Regions from separate parts of the Lactobacillus sp. B4026 genome, predicted to be linked through region 2. Evidence: predicted binding sites of a transcription regulator. Region 2 holds the regulator's gene; the other holds the start of a gene.
The links. Region 2 encodes HrcA, which represses chaperone genes, less so after heat shock. Its sites were predicted from a motif close to TTAGCACTCNNNNNNNNNGAGTGCTAA; they were not measured.

Region 1 (6,268 bases), on a different contig from region 2:
CTTCAATTTTGCCGAACCTAATGATTCCGAATTTAGGTGAGGCTGTAAAGAAAACGCAAGCTGAAGTTATTTATATTTGTAATATTATGACTCAGCTTGGTGAAACAGATCATTTCTCTGATTGTGACCATGTATCTGTAATTAATAATCATCTTGGCGGTCATTATATTAATACAACATTGGTTAATGGGGCCAAGATTGATATGTCAAAATTTGACCCGGATGATTACGATGCTTATATTGAGCCGGTTAAAAATGATTATGCTGGCTTAAGGCAGCAAGGGTGCCGCGTCATTACCGATGATTTTATTGATCAACGAAGTGGCCTTGTTTTTCACGATGGGCAAAAAGTGGCTAAAGAAATTATTAATCGGGCGTTTGCGGCAATGTCCCGCAGAAAGAGAATGGATTAGTTAATGGCAAGCTATGCGAGCAAGGTAAAAAAGGAGTTAACGTCGCTACCAATTCATCCTGAGCATGCAAAAGCTGAATTAGCGGCATTTTTACGAATGAACGGCGTGTTAAACTTTCATGATCACATGTTTAGCCTTGATATTACGACCGAAAATCCTGCAATTGCGCGTCGCATTTTTTCTTTAATTAAAACTGCATATAAGGTCGAACCATTATTAATAGTTTCACGAAAAATGAAGCTTAAGAAAAATAATCAATACTTGGTTCGACTGCAAAATCACGTTAAAGAAATTCTAACAAATTTGGAAATTTTAACTCCCGAGGCAGGATTAATTACCCGTATTCCCAAAAGAATTATTAATTCGCGTGAAGGTGCTATGTCTTATTTGCGAGGTGCTTTTTTGGCCAGTGGCAGCGTTAATAACCCTGAAACAAGTCGCTACCACCTTGAAATCTATTCTGCTTATGAGGATCATAATAATGATCTGCTTAAGCTGATGAATCATTATTTTAAGCTTAATGCGAAAACAACTAAGCGGCGGCGAGGTTATATCGTCTACTTAAAAGAAGCTGAAAAAATTGGTGATTTTTTACATATAACTGGTGCAATTAATGCCATGCTTTCTTTTGAGGATCTCAGAATAATGCGTGATATGCGGAATTCAGTTAACCGACTGGTTAATTGTGATACGGCTAATTTGAAAAAAACGGCAACGGCTGCCGCTAAACAAGTTGAAGACATTGAGCTGATTGATAATAAAATTGGCTTAGAAAACATTCCCGAAAAATTACAGGGAATAGCCCGTCTGCGATTACAGAACCCGGAACTTTCTTTAAAAGAAGTAGCCGAAAAAGTACCAGATGGACCGATCTCGAAGTCGGGCGCTAATCATCGGTTTGCCAAACTGCATGAGATGGCTGAAACATTAAATGAATAACAAAAAGAGCTTTGAAAATTATTCAAAGCTCTTTTAATTTGGCTGTATTTAACTATTTCTTTTGATTAACCATGATTTCGTCAATCAAACCATAATCTTTTGCTTCTTCAGCAGTCAAGTAGTTGTCACGTTCAGTATCCTTTTGGATCTTTTCTAGTGGCTGACCAGTTGTCTCGTGTAAAATCTTATTGATCTTTTCACGACTCTTTAAGATCTCATTGGCTGCAATTTGAATATCAGTTTGTTGACCTTGTGCGCCACCCAAAGGTTGGTGAATCAAGACAGTTGAGTTTGGCAAAGCAAAACGCTTACCCTTAGCTCCACTGGTTAAAAGAATTGATGCCATTGATGCAGCCATTCCAATTGCAATGGTTGAAACATCTGATTTGATAAAGTTCATGGTGTCCATGATTGCCAAACCAGAAGTAATTACTCCACCTGGTGAATTAATGTATAGTGAAATGTCCTTTGTGTTGTCTTGGGCATCAAGGAATAATAATTGGGCAATAATTGAATTGGCCATATCATCATTAATCTCACCACTAAGCATAATAATTCTATCTTTTAACAAGCGTGAATATATGTCATAGGCACGCTCACCACGGGCAGTTTGTTCAATAACTGTAGGTACAAGCATATTTCTACCTCCTGAATTAAAATTCATATCTATTAGCACTCTAATAAGTACAGTGCTAATTAAATCACTTACATCAAAACCTGTCAATGAAAGTGTATTAATTTTGTATTCTAAGTTACAACATTCTTATTATATAATACGAAGAGTAAACTAAATTTTTGGAGGAATAATTTTGAAGCTTATTAAAAAAATAGCAACAATGACGACAGCATTGATAGTCTGCTTACCAGCAACGACTGGATTGTGTGCAACTCCAGTCGTAGCTGATTCCAGTACTACGCAGCAAACACCGGCACAAAACAATTCTAATAAGAATTCTGTCTCTGATACAGTTGACAATAATGAAAATAATGGTGAAAGTGCTGACGATGACGATGGCAACGGTAATAGTAATACGGATGCAAAAACACCGACTAATCCGAAGAATCCTAATGATGGGGATAATGGCGATCAAGACAAAGAAAATAAAAAGAAGCCAAAGCAGATTATTACTGGTTATGCCATGATGACTAAAGTTGCCGGTAATAAGAATTATAAAGTTTGGCAAGACGTTAAAAACGGTAAGGTTGTCAAAAAAGTCGCTGACGGCATCAATTTTCAATATAATCACATTCAATCTGACCAATTGATTGAAACAAAGAAATACCGCTACTGGCGAATTTATGTTGACGGTCGTAAGGTCGGCTATGTCAATGAAAATTATTTTGCAAGAAATGAAATTGCTGTCCCTAAAACAGTCACTTTAGTTCGTAATGATGGCTATGAATTTCCTACAAGAGATGCTATTTCCTATGCAACTAACTATATGGGAACAGTAATTGACAATGATAATGTCAAGGTGTCGCGTGATACTATACCATGTGCTACTCCAAAAACTTATAAAGTGAAATATACATATGGTAAAGCTACTGCTACTGTTAAAGTTACGGTTAGAAAGAGTACTAAAGAGGGAATTGCCGACCCAGACGTAACTAACAGTTTACCAGCTCAACCAGGTACTAATGATCACCAAGCATGGAAAACACACTATGGTTCTTCAGTAAATTATGTTAGTCCAACTGAATATTCACCGGAAACTGAAAAGCACACTTTGACAAGTGGTAATTTAACGCTGAAGACTAAGTTCTATCAACCAGTTTTACTCAGTGTTAAAGATCCTAGTGATGATAATATTAACCGTGTAGGTCATATCCCAGAAGGCGTTACTGTATCAAAGGGATGGGCATACACTAGTTTATTAAGCCATACATATTTAAGATCAGGACACATTGTGGGTTATGATTTAAATAAACTAACTAGTCCTTATAACGCCCAATACTTACTCGATATGTCACAAAAGGATTTTAACAATTATGTAAAACACGTTAAAGTTAGTCCTTATATTCCAATTGGACATGGTCAAGCCATGGGTTCAAGTGACAAATATATCTATGTTTTGAACAATGATAATACTTTGAAAGAGAGCAGCGATTCTGAAGAATTATTACAAATTCGGAAGAGTGATATGCAAATTAATAAGATTTGGACCATTAAGACTTGGGTTGGTGACCAAGACAATCCACGTTACTTCCATAACGGTGTTGTGATGAATGATTATGAAATGTATACTGTTTATCACGATGTTAAGAATAATCGCTACGAATATTGGCAATTAACTCGTACTGGTGACAACTGGTATCCAAAATTAGTTGGAAAAACAGATGGTAATTTTGTTAATAACAACTCTCCTGTTCAAGGATTTACCTACGATCCTGAACATAAGAACTTCTATCTTGCCTTTAATGATTTAATCTTTAAGATCGGTCGTGACGGCACATTAAAAGATCATTATTCATTTGATACAGGCCGCGAGATTGAAGGAATTTCGGTCAATAACGGGCAATTATATGTTAATTTAGCTCAAAGAGCTGAATTGTTGGTAAGTATGAAAATCGATTAATTTGAATAAAGTAAAAAGCAAGAACAGCTAGTTCTTGCTTTTATTATTCTTTTTTTGACAATCTGGGCAAATACCAAAAATCTCCAGGTGACTTGCAGATGTAATAAAACCTGTTTGTTTTTCTGCCTCAGCGCGCATTCGATTTTCAACCGTTTCAAAATCTGGATAATAAACATCTGCAATCTTGCCACATTGTTTACAAATGATATGAAAATGGGGCTCGACAAAGTAGTCATAATGAAGAGAATCATCACTATTCTTAATTTCAATCACTATTCCTGCATCGACTAGTTTATTCAAAGTATTATAAACAGTAGCACGGTAAGTAGGTTCGTTACCACTGATTGCCTGAAAAATAGTGCTAGCGGTGGGATGATTATGGTGCGACATTAAGTATTGTAAAATTTTTAAACGAGGCTTGGTAACCTTTAAATTATGTTGGCGCAATAAATTTTCTGCATCTGTTAAATGTTCCGACATGAAGATCATCTCCTCAGACTTTTTACACCTAGTTTAGCATTAAATTATAGAAAATAGCTGATTCTACATAATCAGTTTAATTATTTTTTAGTTTACTGATCAAAATATTTGAGCTAATTCTAGCTCGTTATCAATGTGATTAGCAAATAAACAGTTTTTTTGCGCAAATTTGATTTAATAACTATTGCTTTAGTCATATAAAAGTGCAAAACTATACTTATAGTTTTATATAGAAAGGTAAAAAGTAGATGAAGAAAAAGTTGAAGCATAATTTACTAATTGCCAGCGCTACAGTTGCAATTAGCTTATTTTTTGTGGGGAGTAATTCAAATATTCAGGCAAAAAACTACCATCAAGCTGTAACTAAGATCGCAGGAGATGGTAATTTTGCTGTTTATCATCGTGTATCCAAGAATGGCCCAGCAGGTAAGTTTACCTCGACTAAATATTTTAAGCATGGCCAAATTCAGTCAAAGCAGTCGTTAGCGACAAAAAAGGGAACATTTTGGAAAATTATCGTTGATGGTCGTCCGGTAGGCTGGGTAAACCAAAACTTTTTTGCAAGAAATGAAATTTCTGTGGCTAAAAAAATTAGTTTAGTTCAAAATAGTGATTTTTCATTTAAGACCAGGGATGCAATTAATTACGTGACTAATGGTGCTGGTACTGCAGTTAATGTTGGTAAAGTAAATGTATCCAAAGCAAGTGTTAGTTCTGCAACTCCTGGAAAGACTACTATTGAATATCAATATGGCAAGGCTAAGGCTAGTGTAGATGTGACCGTGCGTGATGATAAAAATGAGGGTATCAGTCGAGCAGCTTTAACACCAAAGAACGGTCCAAAAGAAGTAGCAACATGGAAGGGTAGTTCAAAGTCGTCTTCTAGAAACTGGAATGCTGCGCATCACTATACTTCAGAAACAAGGGCAAATACTTTTCGTGCAAATGGCTTAACCTTAAAAACCAAGTTGTTCCAACCAAGATTTGTCAGCCTGGGATATCATGAAGCTGGTGATCAAATGGGCCAAGTAGGTGTAATACCTGAAGGTATTTCTGTTAACGGCTCTGACTTCACTGTTGCTCTATTTAAATCCAGTCATGATCAAAATGGTCACTTAGTGACTTACAATTTAAATCATGTTAACAAGTTTACTGCTCAAAATTTGGCAAATCTAAAATGGTCTACTTTTAAACGTTATGCCGCAAATATTAAAGTTAGCCCATACATCAAATTAGGCCACGGACAGGCTATTGGCTCTTCAGCTGATTATATTTATGTCATTGCTAATAATAATACTGCAAGCAATTCTAGTGCGTCAGAAGAGATCTTACAAATTCGTAAATCGGATATGAAGATCAATCAGATTTGGAGTTTTAGAATTTGGAGTGGAGCTTTCCCACGTTATATTCATAATGCTACGTTTGACGGTGACAACACAATGTACTGCTTATTCCATAATGGCGGCAACGGCTATTATGAATACTGGAAAGTAACCAGAAACGGTGATACTTGGACCCCAGAAGAAGTAGGAGCCACCAAGGGTAATTTTGTAAGTAATCATTCACCTGTTCAAGGTTTTACTTATGATTCGAACCGTAAGCAATTCTATATTGGATTTAATGATTATATTTTCAGAGTTGACCAAAATGGTACATATAAGAAAACTTATCATTTTAACGTTAAACGTGAGATTGAAGGATTATCAGCAGCTGGTAATAAACTTTACGTAGAATTTGCTCAACGTGGGGAATTAACTGCTGGTCAAATTAAATAAAAGCAAATCTATCTAAGATAGATTAATTAAGAACACACAATTACTACTAACGAGAATTGTGTGTTTTATTTGTTAAAATGGTTGT
Region 2 (6,268 bases):
GGTAAGGTAAAATGATAAATGGAATTTTAGTGGTAGATAAAGACAAAGGCATGACCAGTGCTGACGTCGTCTACCATTTACGCAAAGCCCTTCATATTAGGAAAATCGGTCATGCTGGTACTTTGGATCCCGATGTAACTGGTGTTTTGCCAATAGCGATTGGTCAGGCTACCAAGTTAATTGAACTAATGCATACGCAAAATAAGAAATATGTGGGGACAGCTATTTTAGGCTATGCTACTGATAGCTATGATATAAGTGGTAAGGTTCTCAAAAGTCAGAAGTTGACTGATCCGATTGCAAAAGAAGAAATTGAACAGCAAATGCAAAAATTCGTTGGCCAAATTGAACAGGTACCACCAATTTATTCAGCTGTCCGGGTTAATGGTAAGCATTTATATGAATACGCTCGTGAGGGTATCGAAGTAGAACGGCCAAAAAGGCAAGTGCAAATTTTTGCCTATGATACTATGTCTGAACCGGTATTTGATTCAAAAACCAGTTTTCAAGAATTTGATTTTCAAATTGAATGTAGTAAAGGTACATATGTAAGATCCCTTGTTAATGACTTAGGCACCCGGCTCGGGGTTCCAGCCGTGATGAAAACATTACGCCGGACTGCAAGTTCTGGTTTTACCATTGATCAAGCGGTTAAACTTGATCAAATTATTGCTCATCCTGATGAAGTGACCAACTTTATTCAACCAATTGATGCCTTTTTTAAGGACTATGAAACTTGCGATTTAACTAGTGGTCAATGGCTAAAAGTAAAAAATGGCAATTCAATTCCTTTGAAAACGAATGCAAAAAAGGTTGCATTAAGGTACAATAATAGCGTTAAAGCAATCTATCAAAAGGATGATGCTGTTTATCGCCCTGATTTGATGCTGTTACAAAACGAATAGGTGAAATGAAGGTTATTTATCGTGCACATTATCCATTTAACTTACCCCATCGGCGAAAAGCTATTTCCAACTAATATTATCTTAGCGCTTGGTTTTTTTGATGGCGTCCATCTCGGACACCAACAGTTAATTAAAATTGCCAAAAAAAAGGCAGACGACAAGCACTTGCCCTTGGTTGTAATGACCTTTGACCGTCATCCTAAAGAGGTTTACCAAAATTCACAAGTTACCTATATAGATAATTTAGGTGAAAAAGCCTATAAAATGCAAAAACTTGGTGTCGACTATTTATTGGTCATGCATTTTAATGAGCAATTTTGCCAGTTAACTGCACAAGAATTTGTTGATAACATTGTCGTCAAACTGGGTGCTGACACGGTAGTGGCTGGCTTTGATTATACTTATGGTCCCAAAGATATTGCTAATATGAAAAATTTCCCTAAATTTGCTAGAGGCAGATTTGAAATAATTGATGTTCCGAAACAATCTTATGATGGTCAAAAGATTGGCTCGACGGAAATTAAAAAGGCAATTACTGCTGGTCAGATGGACTTAGCAAAAAAACTTTTGGGTGCGCCATATGTTATGTCTGGGACAGTAGGTCATGGTCTGCGTAATGGACATAAATTGGGCTTTCCTACAGCTAATCTAGTATGGGATACTAACAAAGTGGTGCCAAAGGTTGGCGTGTATGCAACCCGAACTAAAATTAAGGGTCAATGGTATGACTCAATGACTAGTGTTGGCTATAATGTAACTATTAATGATAATAAGAAGATTTTTATTGAATCTAATTTATTTGGGTTTAATGAAGAAGCTTATGACGAGGACATGGTTATAAAATGGTACAAGTATACACGTGGTGAGATTAAGTTTGCTAACTTGAACGAGCTAAAAATGCAGATGAAACAAGATGAAGCTGAAATAAAGGCTTATTTTGCCCAGAGAAACTAATAAATTCTTCCGGTTAATTAGAAAACTGCATTTTGTCATAAAAAAGTTTAGCACTCGACTTGACATTCTGCTAAAAACTAGTATCATAATAATTGTTAGCACCTGATAAGTATGAGTGCTAAAAGTGAGGGCGATTTTTATGTTGACCGAACGTCAAGAATTAATTTTAAAGACAATTATTAATGATTTTACGCAAACGCATGAACCGGTTGGATCTAAAACGGTCATGAATCAGTTGCCAATTAAAGTTTCTAGTGCAACTATTCGTAATGAAATGGCTGCTTTGGAAGACAAGGGATTACTTGAGAAAACACACCTTTCAAGTGGACGCGTACCGTCTACAGAAGGGTATCGGTATTACTTAGATAATTTACTTGAACCTCTTCAAATCCCGTCGTCTGTTTACCAGAAAATTGTTAGTCAATTAGATCAGCCTTTTCACCAAGTCAACGAGATTGTACAGGAAGCTGCCAAAATTCTTTCTGACTTGACTAATTACACTGCTTTTGCAGAGGGACCCGAAAATAGTGATTTAACTATCACTGGCTTTCGAATCGTACCGTTATTTAATCGCCAAATTATGGCAATCTTGGTAACTAGTGATGGTAACGTCCATAGCCAAGTTTACAGCTTACCTTATAATGTTCACGGTGATGAAGTAGAAAAAGCTGTGCGGATGATTAACGATGAACTCGTAGGAAAAGCTTTAAGTGAGATAACTCCTACCTTGCTTAATCAGACCTTGGGTAAAAAGCTAACGAGTAATCATGTAAGTGAACTAATTGATTTAGTTGAAGATGTTATTAACGATGCTGCTAGTGAGCAGATGTACGTTGATGGTCAAATCAACTTATTGAATAATAGTTCGTTTGATGATGTTTCTAGCTTGCGTTCACTATATGAATTGATTGATCACAATGATTTGATTTCTAATTTTGTTGATGACAAGACTAATTCAGATGGTGGTAAATATCCGGTACGTGTAAGTTTGGGTTCTGAATTGTCAAATGATTTGTTAAGAGATTATAGTCTGCTTACGGCAGAGTATAGCGTTGGCTCCCATGGCAAGGGCATAATTGCTTTACTTGGCCCGAATAATATGCCATATTCACAAGTTATTGGCCTTTTGGAATACTTTAGAAATGAATTGGCTAAGAAACTACTTGAATATTATGGTAGGTTTAAATAAAGGAGGTTAGCCGTGAGTAAGGAAAAATATGTTAGCGAAAAAGATTTGGCCAAAGATAAAAGTCAAACAGAAAAAGCTACAAAAGATGAAAAAAGCAAAGTAAATACTAAGGCTGACGAACACGAAGATCAAAAATCCGCAGAAAAAAAGCTTGCGGAAAATTTAGCCAAAGCTCAAGAAGAAAAGAAAGACTTGGAGGACAAATTCCTTCGTAGTCAAGCGGAAATGCAAAATATGCAAAATCGCTACAATAATGAGCGTGCACAATTAATCAAGTATGAATCACAATCTTTAGCAAAGGATGTTCTACCAGCAATGGATAACCTTGAACGTGCCTTGAATACTAAAGTAGATGATGAAGCTTCTAAACAACTTAAAAAGGGTGTCCAAATGACTTTGGATTCTTTGATTAAGGCGATGAAGGATCATGGTATCAGTGAAATTGAAGCTGAGGGAGCTAAATTTGATCCTAACTTACATCAAGCAGTACAAACTGTAGAAGCTGAAAATGATGAACAAAAAGATCACGTTGTTCAAGTTTTACAAAAAGGATATTCATATAAAGATCGTACACTAAGACCAGCAATGGTTGTTGTTGCACAATAATTGAAAGGAAGATTATTAATGTCAAAAGTTATCGGTATTGACCTCGGAACCACTAACTCAGCAGTAGCAGTTTTAGAGGGTAAAGAACCAAAGATTATTACTAACCCAGAAGGTAACCGTACCACTCCATCCGTTGTCGCATTTAAAGATGGTGAAATTCAAGTAGGTGAAGTTGCTAAGAGACAAGCAATCACTAACCCTAACACAATTTCATCAATTAAGCGTCATATGGGTGAGACTGATTACAAAGTAAAAATTGGCGATAAGTCTTATACTCCACAAGAAATTTCTGCCATGATTTTACAATACATCAAGAAGTTTTCTGAAGATTATTTAGGTGAAAAAGTTACGGAAGCAGTTATCACCGTACCTGCATACTTCAACGATGCACAACGTCAAGCTACTAAGGACGCTGGTAAGATTGCCGGTTTAGAAGTTAAACGGATCATCAATGAGCCTACTGCATCATCACTTGCTTACGGTCTTGATAAAGATGCCGAAGACGAGAAAGTATTAGTTTACGACCTTGGTGGTGGTACATTTGATGTTTCTGTATTGCAACTAGGTGACGGCGTCTTCCAAGTTCTTTCGACTAACGGTGATACTCACCTTGGTGGGGATGACTTTGATAATAAGATTATTGACTGGCTTATCAAGAACTTTAAAGATGAAAATGGCGTTGACCTTTCTAAAGACAAGATGGCTTTACAACGGTTAAAGGATGCTGCTGAAAAAGCTAAGAAAGATTTATCAGGTGTATCATCAACTCATATTTCTCTTCCGTTCATTTCTGCTGGTGAGTCTGGTCCTCTTCACCTTGAAGCTGACTTAACTCGTGCTAAGTTTGATGAATTGACTGCTGATTTAGTTGATCGTACCAAGATCCCATTTGATAATGCGTTGAAGGATGCCGATTTAACTGTTGGCGATATTGATAAAGTTATTTTAAACGGTGGTTCAACTCGTATACCTGCTGTTCAAGAAGCAGTTAAAAAGTGGGCTGGTAAGGAACCTGACCATTCAATCAACCCGGATGAAGCTGTAGCTTTAGGTGCTGCTATTCAAGGTGGGGTTATCTCTGGTGACGTTAAAGATGTCGTATTACTTGATGTTACACCACTTTCATTAGGGATTGAAACAATGGGTGGCGTCTTCACTAAATTAATTGAGAAGAACACCACAATTCCAACTTCAAAGAGCCAAATTTTCTCAACTGCAGCTGATAATCAACCAGCAGTAGATGTCCATGTTTTACAAGGTGAACGGCCAATGGCAGCTGATGACAAGACTTTGGGTCGCTTTGAGTTAACTGACATTCCTGCTGCTCCTCGTGGTGTACCACAAATCCAAGTTACATTTGACATCGATAAGAATGGTATCGTTAATGTATCTGCTAAGGATATGGGTACTGGAAAAGAACAAAAGATTACTATTAAGAGTTCTTCCGGCTTATCTGATGAAGAAATTCAAAAGATGCAAAAAGAAGCTGAAGAACATGCTGAAGAGGATAAAAAGAAGAAGGAAGAAGTCGATCTTCGCAATGAGGTTGACCAATTAATCTTCTCAACTGAAAAGACCTTAGATGAAGTCAAAGACAAGGTATCAGATGACGATACTAAGAAGGTTAAAGATGCACTTGAGGCTTTAAAGAAGGCACAAAAAGATAATAACTTGGATGAAATGAAGACCAAGAAGGATGAATTATCAAAAGTTGCTCAAGATTTAGCCGTAAAATTATACCAAGCTAACGGTGGAGCTCAAGGTGCCCAAGGTCAAGCTGGTCCGCAGGCAGGCCCACAAAACCCAGGTTCACAAGATGGCGGCTCTGATAATGGCTCTGCTGGCGATGGTGAATTTCATAAGGTAGACCCAGATAAATAAAGGGTTTATAATTGAATAAATTAGAAAAGAACTGCCGCATAAGTAGTTCTTTTCTTTTGTAAAGTAAGGAGCTTTTAGATGGCACAAGAAGATTACTATGATGTGCTAGGCGTTGATCGGAATGCCAGTGATAAAGAAATTAACTCTGCTTACCGTAAACTAGCTAAAAAGTATCATCCAGATATCAATCATGAACCTGGTGCAGAAGAAAAATATAAAAAAATTAACGAAGCATATGAAGTTTTACATGACCAGCAAAAGCGGGCACAATATGACCAATTTGGTTCTGCTGGCGTAAATGGTCAGGGCGGCTTTGGCGGTGGAGCCGGCCAAGGATATGGCGACTTCGGTGGCTTTGGCGATTTCGGCGATATTTTTAATGATTTCTTTGGTGGTGCTGGGGCTTCGTCACGTCATGTTGATCCGAAAGCACCAACTCGTGGAGAAGATCTTGATTATACGTTAACAATTGACTTTATGGATGCGATTAATGGCAAGAAAACACAAGTTTCTTATACTCGCAGTGAAACTTGTCCAACTTGCAAGGGTAACGGTGCTGAAAAGGGTACTCAACCTGTTACCTGTGACAAATGTGGTGGTACGGGAATAATGACCGTTAGCCAAAAGTCAATGATTGGTGTAATTCGGCGGCAAACTACCTGTGATAAATGTCATGGTCGGGGTGTCATCATTGAGCATCCATGTAAGACTTGTCATGGTAATGGCGTTGTAG

Region 1: a site for HrcA is predicted at 2,022-2,048, ahead of clpP (ATP-dependent Clp endopeptidase proteolytic subunit ClpP). Genes of this name have one in related genera too.

The regions. Positions count from the first base shown of each region.
Region 1 is NZ_JAFNPD010000001.1:237,019-243,286, forward strand. It holds gene J3U69_RS01240 (gluconeogenesis factor YvcK family protein) at 1-413, shown strand, start outside; gene whiA (DNA-binding protein WhiA) at 417-1,352, shown strand; gene clpP (ATP-dependent Clp endopeptidase proteolytic subunit ClpP) at 1,405-1,989, opposite strand; gene J3U69_RS01255 (GW dipeptide domain-containing protein) at 2,162-3,928, shown strand; gene J3U69_RS01260 (Fur family transcriptional regulator) at 3,956-4,408, opposite strand; gene J3U69_RS01265 (GW dipeptide domain-containing protein) at 4,657-6,183, shown strand.
Region 2 is NZ_JAFNPD010000002.1:122,306-128,573, forward strand. It holds gene truB (tRNA pseudouridine(55) synthase TruB) at 12-905, shown strand; gene ribF (riboflavin biosynthesis protein RibF) at 927-1,859, shown strand; gene hrcA (heat-inducible transcriptional repressor HrcA) at 1,999-3,048, shown strand; gene grpE (nucleotide exchange factor GrpE) at 3,061-3,654, shown strand; gene dnaK (molecular chaperone DnaK) at 3,673-5,535, shown strand; gene dnaJ (molecular chaperone DnaJ) at 5,614-6,268, shown strand, end outside.